Regions from separate parts of the Streptomyces endophyticus genome, predicted to be linked through region 2. Evidence: riboswitches for the same ligand, from Rfam matches in the RefSeq annotation. Region 2 holds a riboswitch; the other holds the start of a gene.

Region 1 (7,320 bases), on a different contig from region 2:
GGGGCCTGGCTGAGCTTCCCGTAGACGGCCCCACCGATGTCGTAGAACTCGCGCGTGAGTGGCGTGGGGTCGGCGAGGGGTGACTTCAGGACGCCAAATGTGTACAGAGCAAGCTGGGGCATGCGTCTCTCCCGTTCGTGGGGCGTGACCGACCACCGAGGACTGGATGAAGGTAGCTGCCCGGGCGAGCGATGTCGACGTTGCGTTTTCCCTGCCCAAGTGCCCTCTTGTACGGTCCCCTTCGGGAAATCGGGCCCGGCGTCGCCGGTGTCGCGTGCCCCGGTTCACGACCGCGTAGCGGTCCCGCACCTCTCGTCCCCGGCGGCTTCCGCCCGCTCGTCCATCGCGGTGCTCCGGTCGTACGGATCGACCACGGCGCCGTCGCCGGAGCCGAGGTCGGCGGCGAAGGACGGGGTGAGGTAGCCGGTGTAGGTGTCGCAGCCGGCGTTGGTGGTGTCCACGCGGTTCGAGACGACCGAGAAGGTGCCCGGCTCGGTGATCACCCGTGCCGGGTCGGGCCAGTTCATCACCACTTCGCGGCGGACGATGACGCGCGTGACACGGTCGTCGCCCGCCTCCGGGCTCATGACCGGGTACACGTACGTGACGTCGGTGGTGACTCTCAGCGCGCCCTTGTCGCCCTCGCCGTACGTGACCCGGCCGCGGGTCTTGACCACGTCGCCGACCAGCTCCGCCTTCAATGTGTCGAAGCGGCTGAACAGCACGAGCGGGTTGTACTTCTCGCTCGGCCTGCTCAGGGACCGGTCCAGGAAGGAGCGTTCCTTCGGCTGGTGGGGGTTGATGAGGGCGATGGCCTCGGAGGGGTGTTCGCCGCGCAGCACTCCGGGGTCCAGGCTGGACGCGGCGAGGAAGTCCCGGGACCGTTCGAGGGCCCGAGCGACCTGTGTCCTGCTCATCCAGCCGGTGGCCCGGGCCGCGGGCAGCGTGATCCCGGCCGTCCCGGAGGCCCAGCGCGCTGCGGGGGAGCCTCTGAACGGCTCGTCCAGCGTGGGGCGCGCGGCCGCCTCACCCGGCGGCGGCGCCGTGGGGCGGGCGGTCTCCGCGGCGAGTGGTGTCGCCGCGCCGGAGTCGCCTGTGAACCAGTCCGGCACCCGCCCCGGGGCGAGTGCCACGACCACCACGGCCAGTGCCGCCACCAGACCGAGCGCGTACCAGCCCGTGCGGCGGCGCGGCCGGGGCGGCTGGTGCGAACGCCATGGCTCGGGCCGTGCGTCCTCCTCCCGCAAGCGGCGCGTCACCATGCGGGCGCGCGCGGACGGCTCCTTCGGCGCGTCCCGCACACCGTCCTCGGACTCCTGGAGGAAGCGCTCCCAATCCTCGTCCGACAGCGACGAACTGCCGTGATCCCCACCCGAATTCACCCGTGAACTCCCCTTGTGCCGTGCGGTTTGCCGTGGCGGCCGGTCCCTCCCCAGGGCAGGCCGCCGTCGACGGATGATGGCACAGGCACGAACGCCGGGCGACACCGAAGGGGGAGGGGCCGTTCAGGAACGGCCCCTCCCCGGTGGTCAACAGACGTTCAGCGGACGGTCAGACGCGGTCCGCCGCGATCAGCAGGTACTGGAACGAGCCGTCCCTGTACGAGTTGATGAACGCGTCCTCGATGCCCGTGACCAGCGACGACGTGGCCCGCAGCTCCCAGTACGGGAGGGTGTCGGGCGTGAGGTCGATGACGGTCTGCGGCACGAGGCGGTTGTCGGCCATCGCGCGCAGGTACTCCCGGCGCGAGTGGATGTTGCACTCGAAGTGTGCGTTGATCTGAGACACCCACTTCGAGGGCTGGCCGTACCGCGGGTTCCAGCAGCCGGTGATGGTGACATAGCGGCCACCGACCTCCAGGATGCGGGAGTGCTCGGCGAACAGGTCGTGCAGGTCGACGTACATGGTCGACTCGTTGTTCCACGACGCCGAGATCTGCCCGGTCTCGAACGGGGTGTCCAGCATGTTGCAGACACGTGCCCTGACGTGGTCCTGGATGCCGAGTTCCGCGGCCCGCCCGTTGGCGAAGTCGGCCTGCTTTGCCGAGAGTGTGACCCCCTCGACCCTGCTCCCGAAGCGCCGGTGCGCCATCACCATCGAGCCGCCGCGGCCGCAGCCGGCGTCCACCAGGGTGTCGTCGCGTCCGATGTCGCCGAGGTTCCCGAGCAGGTACGAGGCCTGCGCCGACTCAAGGCGGTGCAGCTCGGCGATCAGCTTCTGCTCGCTCGCTTCACCCGCTCCGTCACCGAGCGCGGAGTGGTCGACCGCGCCGATGCCGTAGTGGTGGTGGTACAGACCGTCGACATCGCCGAGCCGCAGATTGACCGGCCGGGCCTCGCCGTCCCAGTAGCGGGCGATGTCCTCCTGGTAGGGGGTCGCCGGCTCGGGGATGTACGGGGAGGTGCTGGGGGCCGTGGCGGTGAGTTCGGTGCTGGTCACTGATGAGTCCTATCTCTTACCAGAAGTCGGGCAGGCTGTAGCGGTAGGTGTTGTTCTGGTGCCACTGGTGGTTGCCGTCGACCCACGCCGCGACGCCCCGCAGGAAGCGCTGGACGTTCGGGAGCGGGCAGGCGGCGGCCAGGGCCGCGGCCTCTGTCTCGAAGGCGTGCATGAGTTCGTTGTGGACCTCGACCGACTTGAGGTAGGCCTCCTTGTCGGACAGGTCCTCGCGTTCCGCGATCACGACCGGCAGGTTCAAGTGCCGCCCGGGAGCGTCGAGTTCCTTCGTGTACGAGTACAGGTCGTTGACGATGGTCGTCGCGTTCCCCGCGAGCGCGATGACCTTCTGCATGTCCGGCAGGGCGTGCAGGTCCGCCGGCAGTTCGTAGCCGCCGACGGTGTCGGTGATGGTCGGGCAGGGGCGGAAGTTGTTGAACTGGCGCATCGCCAGGTACTCCCACACCTCCGGTACGTGGTCGTGCTCGGACCAGGCCGCCTCGGCGAGGTAGCCCATGTGCAGGCGGGCCATGTCGTGCCGGTAGCGGTCGGCCTGGGAGGCGCTGCTCGCCTGGACGAAGTACTCCATGGCGGAGCGGTACGCGCGCCGGGGCGCGTCCGCGTACAGCGACTCGGCCCACTGCGGCTGGTACTCCCGCGTCGTGTACAGCGGGTCGAGGGTGGTGTGTGCGAGCAGGAGTCGTGAGCCGAGGCCGACGGGCGAGCCCCCGTGGTCCTCGCAGTAGCAGTCGTCCAGCGCGTTCTCCGCCATCATCAGCCGGGTGGCGATCATGACGTGGTCGACGGTGGGTGCGTCGGGGTGGCAGCCGACCATGTAGCTGCCCACGGAGAATCCGTCGAACTGCTCCTCCCAGTCGTCCGGATACAGGTCGACCTCGTCCATCGCCCAGGACTTGATCCGGCGGCTGACCTCCGCGACCCGTACGGGATCGGGGTCGGGCGCCGGGTGGTGGTACAGGCCGGGAACGGGTCGGCCCTTCTCGGTGGCACCTGTCGCCGGCTCCTCCCGCGGAGTCAGCCGCAGGCCCGCCGTGCCGAGGCCGCTGGGCCCGCGCAGCAACCGCCCCAAGTCGGCGCTCGTGGAGGGGACTTCGACCGCCGGCGATGGCACACGCGGCGGGCCGCCCGTGACGGCGCCGATGTCACGGGCGCGGGCCGCGGCGTCGGCCAGGACCTGCGCCCCGAAGCGGGAGGCCGCTTCCGGCAGGCTCGACTGCGGAGGTGTCGGCTCAGGCGGGGGCATCCATGTCTCCTTGAGGGCTCCTTGGTGGGGTGGGCGGCGGCGGTCCTGACCCGCTACCTGCTGGGCCAGCGGCCGATCTGCACGTTCTCCAGCACACCGACCGCGTCCGGCACGAGGATCGCGGCGGAGTAGTAGGTGCTGACGAGGTACTTGGTGATGGCCTGCTCGTCGACGCCCATGAACCGGACCGAGAGCCCCGGCTCGTACTCGTCCGGCAGCCCGGTCTGGTGCAGGCCGATGACACCCTGGTTGTCCTCGCCGGTACGCATGCAGAGGATCGAGCTGGTGCGTTCCTTGGTGACCGGGATCTTGTTGCAGGGCAGGATCGGCACCCCGCGCCAGGCCGGGACCTGCTGGCCGCCGAGGTCGACGTGGTCCGGATACAGCCCGCGCGCGTTGAACTCGCGTCCCATCGCCGCGATGGTGCGGGGGTGGGCCAGGAAGAACTTCGAGCCGCGGCGGCGACAGAGCAGCTCGTCCAGGTCGTCCGGCGTGGGCGGTCCCGAGTGCGGCTGGAGGCGCTGCTTGAAGTCGGCGTTGTGGAGCAGGCCGAACTCCCGGTTGTTGACCAGCTCGTGCTCCTGGCGCTCGCGCAACGCCTCGACGGTGAGCCTCAGTTGCTCCTTGGTCTGGTTCATCGGCTCGTTGTAGAGGTCGGCGACCCTGGTGTGGACCCGCAGGATCGTCTGCGCGGCCGAGAGCTCGTACTCCCGCGGCCTCGCCTCGTAGTCGACGAACGCGCCGGGCAGCTCGTGCTCGCCCACGTGCCCCGCCGACATCGGGATCTCCGCCTCGCCGCGGTGGTTCTGGCCCCGGCCCGCGAGCGACTTGAACTCTTCGATGTGCGCCTGGAGGGGCGGCGCGGCGGACAGTACGGCCGCGAAGTCGGAGCGCGAGAGGGTGAGCAGGGTGCCCGCCGTCTCGGCGACCGCGGTCTGCTCCCAGCGGGCGTCATCGTCAAGGAGTGCGTGGTCCCCGAAGCGGTCGCCGTCGGCGAGCACGTCGAGTGCCACCTCGTCGCCGTAGCCGCCCTCGGAGAACTGGCTGACACGGCCATGGGCGATCAAGTGCAGCCGGTCCGCGGGCGCCCCGCGCTCGACCAGCGTCTCGCCGGCCCGGAAGTCGCGCTGCTCGCACCGGTCGGCGATGGCGGTCAGCACGTCGACGTCGTCGAAGCCGCGCAGCAGCGCCAGTTCCCCGAGTTCGCGGGGGATCACCCGGACGTCGGAGCCGTCCTGGATGAACTCGATGGTCCCGTCGCCGACGGTGTAGGTCAGGCGGCGGTTCACCCGGTAGACGCCGCCCTTGGTCTCCACCCAGGGCAGCATGCGCAGCAGCCACCGCGAGGTGATCTCCTGCATCTGCGGGGCGGACTTGGTGGTGGTGGCGAGATTGCGGGCGGCCGCCGTGCCGAGACTGGTCTGCTTGAGCAGGGCCGTCGCGGTGTCCGGGGTGGTCGAGTCGACTGTCATCGGGTGAGCTCTCCTTGGTCGGGCGAAAGCGCGCATGCCCGTTGCGACGGGACAGAAGAAGGAAAGGTGAACAATTCGGAGGTAATGCGTCCAGATCCAGCATCACCGTAAGGTCCGCATCGCCCGCCGGACCCAGGGAAGTCGGCGACATTCGCTCGATGCGATGATCAAGTCCGCGCGGTGTTTGCGGGGGATCGACGGAACTCGGCCGGATTTCACGAGGCGTCCGAGCGGACGTCGGCCCTGGCCCGTGCGGGCAGCGGGCGTCGCGGCGCCGTAAACCCGACGGAAGTCGGCCACCTGCGACCTCGGGTCCGCATTGCGGACCTGGTGCCCGGCAAGGTAGAGGGCGGTGCGGCGGAACCGGAACCCACCCGCGCGCCACCCAAGGCCGCCGCGTTACCCTTGCCGCCGTAACCGGACACGGGGTGCCCCACCCAAGGGCTGAGAACACACCCGTCGAACCTGAACCAGTTCGTACTGGCGGAGGGATGTCTCATGCCTGTGGCGCATGTTTCCAGTGACCTGCCTGCCGACCGCGAGGGCGGCGCCTTCGACGGGCGGATGCCCGCGGCACCCGGCGACCTCGGCATCGAGGGGCACGGCATCGAGCCGGTCCCCGAGGGCAACCGCTACGGCGGGGCCGGGCGCCTGTTCACCGTGTGGTTCGCCCCGAACCTGACGATGACCGGTGTCTTCACCGGCACCGTCGGCATCGCGCTCGGACTCGACTTCACCACCGCGCTCGCCGCCGTCGTCCTCGGCACCCTCGTCGGCGCTGTGCCGACCGCCTACCTGGGGACGTGGGGGAGCAGGACCGGGGCGGGGCAACTGCCGCTGGCCGGGCTCGCGTTCGGGCGCGGAGTCGTGCTGCCTGGCGTGTTGCAGTGGCTGTCGTCCATCGCCTGGGACGCGCTGATCGGCCTGTTCGGCGGTGACGCGCTGGCCCGGCTGTTCGGCTGGCCGTTCTGGGTCGGCGTCCTCGTCATGCTGCTCGCCCAGGGGCTGCTCGGTGTCTTCGGCTACGAGGCCATCCACCGGTTGCAGATCGTCATGACCTTCGTGCTCGGCGCCGCGTTCGCGCTGATCGCCTGGCGGCTGCTCGACGGTGTGCACCCCGCCGCCCACGGCTCCGTGCACGGCGCCGACCGCCTCGGCGCGTTCGTCCTGACCAGCACCATCGCACTCAGCCTCAGCCTGTCCTGGGCGCCGTACGCCAGCGACTTCAGCCGCTACCTGCCCGCCACCACCTCCCGTACCCGCATGTTCTGGTACACGCTGCTCGGCCTGCTGGTGTCGTTCGTGGCCGTCCAGGCGCTCGGGCTGTGGGGCGCCTCCGTGCTCACCGACCAGACGGCGGCCGGGGTCTACAAGATCCTCGGAGGGGGAGCGGTCGGCGGATTCGGGCTGCTCGCGGTGGCACTGGCCGCACTGTGCAGCAACGCCATGAACGACTACAGCGGCTCGCTCGCCCTGCAGACCATCGGCGTGCGCATACCGCGCCCGCTGGCCGCCGCCCTCGCCGCCGCGCTCGGCTTCCCGCTCGTCCTGTGGATGCACGCCGCCGACACCACCGCGCGGTTCCAGAATGTGCTGCTGTTCGTCGGGTACTGGATCCCTGGCTTCGTGGCGATCGTCCTCGTCGACTGGCGCGCGCGGGCCAGGGCGCGGGCCGGCGCACCGATCGATCTCGCCGCCGAGCGGGAGCGACGTCAGCCCGCCTGGCCCGCCCTGCTGGCCTTCGCGGCGGCCTTCGCCGCGGCGGTCCCGTTCATGGACACCAGCCTGTACGTGGGGCCGGTGGCGGAAGCCCTGCACGGCGCGGACGTCTCGTACTACGTGGCGTTCCTCGTGGCCGCCGCCGTGTACGCGCCGCTGCGGCTGCGGATACGCGCCTGACCTGCCGTACGAGCCCTCGCACCTCGCACCTCCTGTACTTGGAGTCACCCCATGCCTCAGACGTCCCCCGGATGCCCCGACGACCTCGTCGCCTTCGCGGCGCGGGCGCTCGGGCGCGTACAGAGCGAAGCACCGCTGGTGCAGTGCCTGACCAACGCGGTGGTGACCGGGTTCACCGCCAACGTCCTGCTCGCGGTGGGCGCCGCGCCCGCCATGGTCGACATCCCGGACGAGGCGGGGCCCTTCGCC
Region 2 (7,320 bases):
GTCGGTGCCCTGGTCGTACACCCCCACGACGTTGGGGTGCGAGAGGCGGGCCACCGACTTGGCCTCGCGGATGAAACGGTCCACGAACGAGGCGTCGGCGGCCAGCGAGGGGTGCATCACCTTGAGCGCGAGCACGCGGTCGAGGCGGGTGTCCACGGCCCGGTAGACCGTGGCCATCCCGCCGACCGCGATGCGTGCGTCGACGCGGTACCGGCCGTCGAGCACGTGCCCGAGCAACGGGTCCTGAAGGGTCGTGTCCACGCAGGCGAGTGTACGAGGAGTCACCGACACGCAGCTTCCGTGCCGCAGGACTGGGCCCGTCCTGCAGCACAGCTGTGACCACTCTCAAGCCCCGCCGGCGGTTGAGGCGCGGGTCCGGGGCAGAGCCCCGTGTCCGTCACACGGTGCGGGCCGCCGAGAACGCCGGGCGCTCCGGATCAAGCACCGCCCGCCCCTCCGCAGGAGACGACGCCTCCGCAAAGTGCCGCTTCGGGATGCGCCCGGCCCGGTACGCGAAGCGGCCCGCCTCCACCGCGTGCCGCATGCCCTCGGCCATCAGGACGGGCTCCTGCGCGCGGGTCACCGCCGAGGCGAGCATCACACCCGCGCAGCCGAGTTCCATGGCGAGTGCCACATCGGATGCCGTGCCGGCGCCCGCGTCCAGGATCACCGGTACGCGCGCGTGCTCGGTGATCAGCTGGAAGTTGTGCGGGTTGCGGATGCCGAGCCCGGAGCCGATGGGGGAGCCGAGCGGCATGATCGCCGCACAGCCGACGTCCTCCAGCTTGCGGGCCAGAACCGGGTCGTCGTTCGTGTAGGGCAGGACCGTGAAGCCGTCGTCCACCAGCGTCTCCGCGGCGTCGAGCAGCTCGATCGGATCGGGCAGCAGGGTGCGCTCGTCGGCGATGACCTCCAGCTTCACCAGGCCCGTGCCGAGTGCCTCGCGCGCGAGGCGGGCCGTCAGTACGGCCTCTCCCGCGGTGAAGCAGCCGGCCGTGTTGGGCAGCACCCGTATGTTGAGTTTTTCCAGGACGGAGAGCACCGAGCCGTGCACGCTCGCGTCCACGCGGCGCATCGCCACGGTGGTGAGTTCGGTTCCGGAGGCCACCAGGGAGCGCTCCAGGACGTCGAGGCTGGGTGCTCCGCCCGTGCCCATGATCAGGCGCGAGGAGTACGGGTCGCCCCCGAGGACGAAAGTGTCGTCGGCCATGGACGGTTCAGCCTCCTTGTACGGCCGTGAGGACCTCGACGCGGTCTCCTTCGGAGAGCGCCGTGGCGGGCCATTGGGTGCGGGGGACGACGGTTTCGTTGAGGGCGGCGGCGACGCCCCCGGGCGCGGTGGTGAGCGTGGTGACCAGGAGGTCGAGCGTGATGCCCGCGGTCACCGTGCGCGGCTCGCCATTGACGTGGACGTTCATACGGGCTGCTCCACGAGGGCGGTGCCGAAGCGTTTCGGCGTGAACGGGCGGGCCTCTTCAGGGAGTTCACCGGTGGTCAGGACGTGCGCCATGGTGTCGCCGGTGATCGGCGTCAGGAGCACGCCGTTGCGGTAGTGGCCGGTCGCCAGGAGGAGGCCGGGCAGGGCGGTCGGTCCCAGGAGCGGGGCGTTGTCGGGGGAGCCGGGGCGCAGGCCCGCGCGGGTCTCGGTGAGCGGGAGTTCGGTGATGCCGGGGACGAGTTCGTGGGCGTCCCGCAGGAGTTCGTAGACGCCTCCCGCGGTGACCGTGGTGTCCCAGCCGAGTTCCTCGCTGGTCGCGCCCACCACGAGTTCGCCGTTGACGCGCGGCACCAGGTAGAGGTTGCCGCCGCGCACGACCGCCCGGACCGTGCGGCTGAGGAAGGGCGCGTACCGCTTCGGCACCGTCAGGCGCAGCACCTGGCCCTTGACGGGGCGCACCGGCGGCAGCACCGCGTCGGGCACGCCCGCGAGCTGTCCGCCGCGGCTGCCCGCGGCCAGCACCACCTGTTCCGCGGCGAGTTCGGTGCCGTCGGCGAGGACCGCGCCGCGCGCCCGGTCGCGGACGACACAGAGCCTCTCGGCCCACGACCGGTGGAAGGTCACGCCGGAGCGCTCACAGGCCGTCACGAGGGCGCTCGCGAGCCTTCTCGGGTCGATCTGGTGGTCCCCGTCGACGCGCAGTCCGCCGCGCACGCCCGGGGCGAGCATCGGCTCCAGGCGGCGGCAGTCGCGGCCCGAGAGCCACTCGGACTCGAGCCCCGACTTCGTTTGCAGCGCGTGCAGTTCGCGCAGGTGGGCGCGGTCGTCGGCGTCGAGCGCGACCGCGAGCGTGCCGCACGCGCGGTAGCCGAGGTCCTGCCCGGTGGCCTCCGACAACTCGGCCGCGAAGTCCGGGTAGCGGCGTGCGGAGGCGAGGTTCAGGCCGAGCAACGTCTGCTCGCCGTGGTGGAGTTCGGTGACGGCGGCCAGCATTCCGGCCGCCACCTGGGCGGCCCCGCCGCCGGGTTCGGGGTCCGCGACCGCGACGGACAGGCCGCGCTGCGCGGCCCGCCAGGCGGTGACCAGACCGATGATGCCGCCACCGACGACAAGGACGTCGCAGGTGTGCGGGTGGACGGGGTGCGTTGAAGGCATGGACGACATGGGCGTCAAGCCCCTCCCTTCGCCGGTATGACCCGGATCAGGTTCGTACGGTCGAAGGCCGCTCCAGCCTCCCTCTCAGCCCGCTGCGTACGGGCTCCCGCGAGTGCTCTACGTTGGCCACCCTAGCCGTTCACCATGGCCTCCAGTAAGGGAGTCTCAGCCCGTGGCCCGTTCTCTCGACGGTCTTGTTCTGTCCCCTGTCGCCGACCAGGCCCCGGGGCAGGTGGGCACGCGGACCCGCTTCACGTACCGGGAGCGGGACGGCCGTATTTCCGCCGCCTACGTAGGCGGCGATGTCGTGGAGGGGCACCTCGTGGGCACGCGCGCCGGGGACCGGATCGACTTCCGCTACGTCCAGCTGAAGACCGACGGAACCACCTCCTCCGGGCACTGCGTCTCGACCGTGTCCGAGCTCCCCGACGGCCGGGTGCGCCTCGACGAGACCTGGGAGTGGGAGTCGCAGCAGGGCAGCGGCACCAGCGTGGTCGAGGAGCTCGCCGGACCGGCATGAACGCCGGAGCGGCGCCCTTTTCCTTGATCGATAAACCGCTGGCACATGTGCAGGACGTCACGGCGCGGGAGTGGCCCAGGCCGCTGACTGACGCAAGATCAGGTGCCTAAAGTGATCCCGTGAGTGAGCAGCGGAGCGGGAGCGGAGCGCCTTCGGGGCAGCGGAACGTCGTCATCGTGGGCGCGGGCATGGCCGGTGTGCAGACCGCCGTCGCGCTGCGCGAACAGGGCTTCACCGGCGCTGTCACGCTGCTCGGCGCCGAACCCCACCAGCCGTACGACCGGCCTCCGCTGTCCAAGGCGGTGCTGCTCGGCAAGGCCGAGGGCTCGGCCTTCGACGTGGACTTCGAGGCGCTCGGCGTCTCCCTGGAGCTGGGCCGCGAGGTGACGGGGCTGCGGCCCGGTGACCACGAGCTGGACACGGCCGAAGGGCCGGTCCCGTACGACGTGCTGGTCGTCGCGACCGGCGCCGAACCCGTCCAGCTGCCGGGCGCGCGATCCGCCCCCGGAGTGCACCTGCTGCGCACGCTCGACGACGCCGAGCGGCTGCGGCCCGTCCTCGCCGGGCAGCAGGACGTGGTGGTCGTGGGCGCCGGCTGGATCGGCGCCGAGTTCGCCACCGCGGCCCGTGAGGCCGGCTGCCGGGTCACGGTGGTGGAGGCCGCCGAGCGGCCGCTGGCCGGGGCGCTGCCCGCCGAGATCGCCGCCCCCATGGCTACCTGGTACGCCGACGCCGGAGCCCGGCTGCGCACCAGCGCGCGCGTGGAGCGCGTCGAGCCCGGCGTCGTGGTCCTCGACGACGGCACGCGGCTGCCCGCGGGAGCCGTCGTCGTCGGCATCGGAGCCCGCCCCGCCACCCGCTGGCTGGCCGGCTCCGGCATCGAGCTGGGCGCCCACCGCGAGGTCCTCGCGGACGACGGGCTGCGCACCTCCGTGCCCGACGTGTACGCGGTGGGGGACTGCTCCTCGTTCCCCTCGGCGCGCTACGGAGAGCGCCTCATGGTCCACCACTGGGACAACGCGCTGCAGGGGCCGCGCACGGTGGCGGCGAACATCGTCGGCGAGACCCCGGCGGTGTACGACCCGGTGCCCTATTTCTGGTCCGAGCAGTTCGGCCGGTTCGTGCAGTACGCCGGGCACCACGCGGGCGCCGACGCGACGGTGTGGCGCGGCGACCCCGCCGGTGCCGCCTGGTCGGTGTGCTGGCTGCGGGACGGTGCCCTGGTGGCGGTCCTCGCCGTCGGGAAGCCGCGTGACCTGGCCCAGGGGCGCAAGCTCATCCAGGCGGGGACCGTGCTCGACCCGGAGCTCCTCGCGGATCCGGCCCGCCCGCTGAAGTCCGCGGTGGCACCCAAGGCGTGACAGACGGGGGCAAACGGGAGGAGTCGTGGCCCATCCGCACCGGCCCGGCTTCCGAGTGTCAGTCCGGGATGGCACGCTTGTCCTGTGACCGAGATTGACGCAAAGATCGATGCTCTCGTCCCTGCCTGGCTCAACCTCCCCGACATCGCGGAACACCTCGATGTCGAGGTGACGCGCGTGCGGCAGCTGGTCAAGGAAGGCCAGCTGATCGCCGTGCGCCGCGGTGAGAACAGGGCATTGCACGTGCCCGCCGCCTTCATCGACGGCGACAAGATCGTCAAGGGGCTCGTCGGCCTCCTGACGGTTCTGAGGGACGACGGCTTCAGCGACGCAGAGATGCTGGAGTGGCTCTTCACCCCCGACCCGACCCTGCCGGGCACGCCCGCGCAGGCCTTGAGCGAGAATCGCGGCACGGAGGTGAAGCGTCGCGCCCAGGCGCTCGCCGTCTGACCTGACAACCGTCCGGCGTGCGCACCGCGACCCTCGTGGTGCGCACGCCACCGACACCGCACGACCCACGGGGGGACTTCATGGCGGACTCCAGGCGCGCACTGCTCGCCGACGCGCGGCTCTACCTGTGCACCGACGCGCGCAGGCGCCAGGGCGATCTGCCGGAGTTCCTCGACGCCGTGCTGGCCGGCGGCGTCGACATCGTGCAGCTGCGCGACAAGGGCATGGAGGCCGGCGAGGAGCTGGAGCACCTCCAGGTGTTCGCCGAGGCCGCCCGCCGGCACGGCAAGCTGTTCGCGGTGAACGACCGCGCGGACGTCGCCCACGCGACCCGCTCGGACGTGCTGCACCTGGGCCAGGGCGACCTGCCGGTCCCCGCGGCCCGCGCCGTCCTCGGCGAGGACGTGCTCATCGGCCGCTCCACGCACGCCGCGGACGAGGCCGCCGCGGCCGCCGTCCAGGAGGGTGTGGACTACTTCTGCACGGGCCCCTGCTGGCCGACCCCGACCAAGCCCGGGCGGTACGCCCCCGGCCTTGACCTGGTGCGCTACACGGCGGGCCTGGACACGGACCGCCCCTGGTTCGCGATCGGCGGCATCGACCTGACGAATCTGGACGAGGTGCTGGAGGCCGGCGCCCGCAGGGCCGTCGTCGTCCGGGCCATCACGGAGGCCGACGATCCGGCCGCCGCGGCGGCCGAGTTCGCGAAGCGCCTGCGCGCCGTGTGACCTGCGCGATCCCGGAGGAACCCGCCGGTAACGGCCGTCCCGCCCGCCTGTCCGCAAGGTGGACGGGGATTAGGGGCTTTGGATATCGGTCAGTAACCTGCCCGTATGGCCCTAGGTACTGCTTCCACCAGGACTGATCGTGCCCGCACCGTGCGCGACATGCTCGCGCCCGGCAAGACGGCTTTTTCGTTCGAGTTCTCCGCGCCGAAGACCCCGAAGGGCGAGCGCAACCTGTGGAACGCCCTGCGCAGGGTCGAGGCGGTCTCACCCGACTTCGTCTCCGTGACGTACGGCGCCGGCGGCTCCACGCGCGCGGGCACCGTCAAGGAGACACAGCAGATCGTCGCCGACACGACGCTGACGCCGGTGGCCCACATCACGGCCGTCGAACACTCGGTCGCCGAACTGCGCAACATCATCGGCCAGTACGCCGACGCCGGGATCCGGAACATGCTCGCGGTGCGCGGTGACCCGCCCGGCGACCCCATGGGTGACTGGATCTCGCACCCCGAAGGCCTCACGTACGCGGCCGAACTCGTTGAATTGATCAAGGAGTCCGGGGACTTCTGCGTCGGCGTCGCGGCATTCCCCTCGATGCACCCGCGCTCGGCGGACTGGGACTCCGACGTGCGGCACTTCGTCGACAAGTGCCGTGCGGGCGCCGATTACGCGATCACGCAGATGTTCTTCAACCCGGAGGAGTATCTGCGGCTGCGCGACAAGGTCGCCGCGGCCGGCTGCGAGACGCCGATCATCCCGGAATGCATGCCGGTGACGAGTGTGCGCATGCTCGAACGCCTGCCCAAGTTGAGCAACGCGGACTTCCCTCCGGAGTTGAAAGAGCGAATCCTCACAGCAAAAGACGATCCAGCCGCTGTACGCTCCATTGGCATCGAGTTCGCTACGGAGTTTTGCGCCAAGCTGCTTGACGAGGGAGTGCCGGGTCTGCACTTCATTACCCTCAACAACTCCACGGCGACGTTGGAGATTTACGAGAACCTGGACCTGCACCACGAGCGGGGCTGATTTCGCCGTACCCACAAGGGCTACGGCCGTACGAGAGGGGCGTACATGGGCTGGGCGGTCCTCTATGTCGCGTTCGGACTGGTGGCACTGTGGCTCCTCGGTGAGGTCCTGCTGCAGTACAAGGCACGGCTGCGCTGGCGGCTGCTGGCCTTCGGCGGCTTCCTCGGAGTCGTGCTCGGTGTCCTGATGCCTTCGGTGTACGTCATCGGGGCCGGGGCCATCGCGTTCGCGATCGGGCAGACGTACGTCACGCTGTCGTTCCGCCGCGGTTTCGCCGCGGGCTGGTCGCTCAAGGGCGTGCCGGGCGTCCCGGGCGTCGACCGTAAGCGCCGCTCCGGGGAGGAGCTGCACCAGGACCCGACCCTCCAGGTCTCGGACCTGGAGTTCGAGCCGGCCCGGCAGGAGTACGCGCCGGTCCCGGAGTCGGCGGCCGAGAGCACGGCGGTGTACGCCCCCGAGCCGATGCCCGACGACACCAGCCAGTACGGCGTCTACCAGGACGCGGCGTACGCCCAGACCGCCCAGGCGGCACCCGGGATGCAGGACTACGGCTACGACGCCGGGTCCTACGGCTACGACCAGCAGGGTTACGCCTACGGCTATGACCCGGCTCAGCAGCCTTACGCCGCCCCGTACTCGGAC

Evidence for each region. Region 2 has a riboswitch for thiamine pyrophosphate ahead of thiO (glycine oxidase ThiO). Riboswitches for the same ligand answer to the same signal wherever they lie in the genome.
Region 1: linked by a shared signal. The riboswitch ahead of OKJ99_RS08655 (purine-cytosine permease family protein) and the one ahead of thiO (glycine oxidase ThiO) in region 2 are both predicted to bind thiamine pyrophosphate.

What each region holds. Positions count from the first base shown of each region.
Region 1 covers NZ_JAOZYC010000057.1:141,690-149,009, forward strand. Annotated here, with positions in the region: gene OKJ99_RS08630 (DUF3291 domain-containing protein) at 1-122, opposite strand, end outside; gene OKJ99_RS08635 (hypothetical protein) at 285-1,382, opposite strand; gene OKJ99_RS08640 (geranyl diphosphate 2-C-methyltransferase) at 1,552-2,439, opposite strand; gene OKJ99_RS08645 (family 2 encapsulin nanocompartment cargo protein terpene cyclase) at 2,456-3,700, opposite strand; gene OKJ99_RS08650 (family 2B encapsulin nanocompartment shell protein) at 3,754-5,172, opposite strand; TPP riboswitch at 5,587-5,681, shown strand; gene OKJ99_RS08655 (purine-cytosine permease family protein) at 5,671-7,071, shown strand; partial or broken gene OKJ99_RS08660 (hydroxyethylthiazole kinase) at 7,123-7,320, shown strand, end outside.
Region 2 covers NZ_JAOZYC010000132.1:71,893-79,212, reverse strand. Annotated here, with positions in the region: gene pknB (Stk1 family PASTA domain-containing Ser/Thr kinase) at 1-261, opposite strand, end outside; gene OKJ99_RS23235 (thiazole synthase) at 398-1,210, opposite strand; gene thiS (sulfur carrier protein ThiS) at 1,218-1,418, opposite strand; gene thiO (glycine oxidase ThiO) at 1,415-2,593, opposite strand; TPP riboswitch at 2,600-2,713, opposite strand; gene OKJ99_RS23220 (hypothetical protein) at 2,766-3,113, shown strand; gene OKJ99_RS23215 (NAD(P)/FAD-dependent oxidoreductase) at 3,233-4,474, shown strand; gene OKJ99_RS23210 (Rv2175c family DNA-binding protein) at 4,559-4,924, shown strand; gene thiE (thiamine phosphate synthase) at 5,005-5,652, shown strand; gene metF (methylenetetrahydrofolate reductase [NAD(P)H]) at 5,758-6,678, shown strand; gene OKJ99_RS23195 (hypothetical protein) at 6,724-7,320, shown strand, end outside.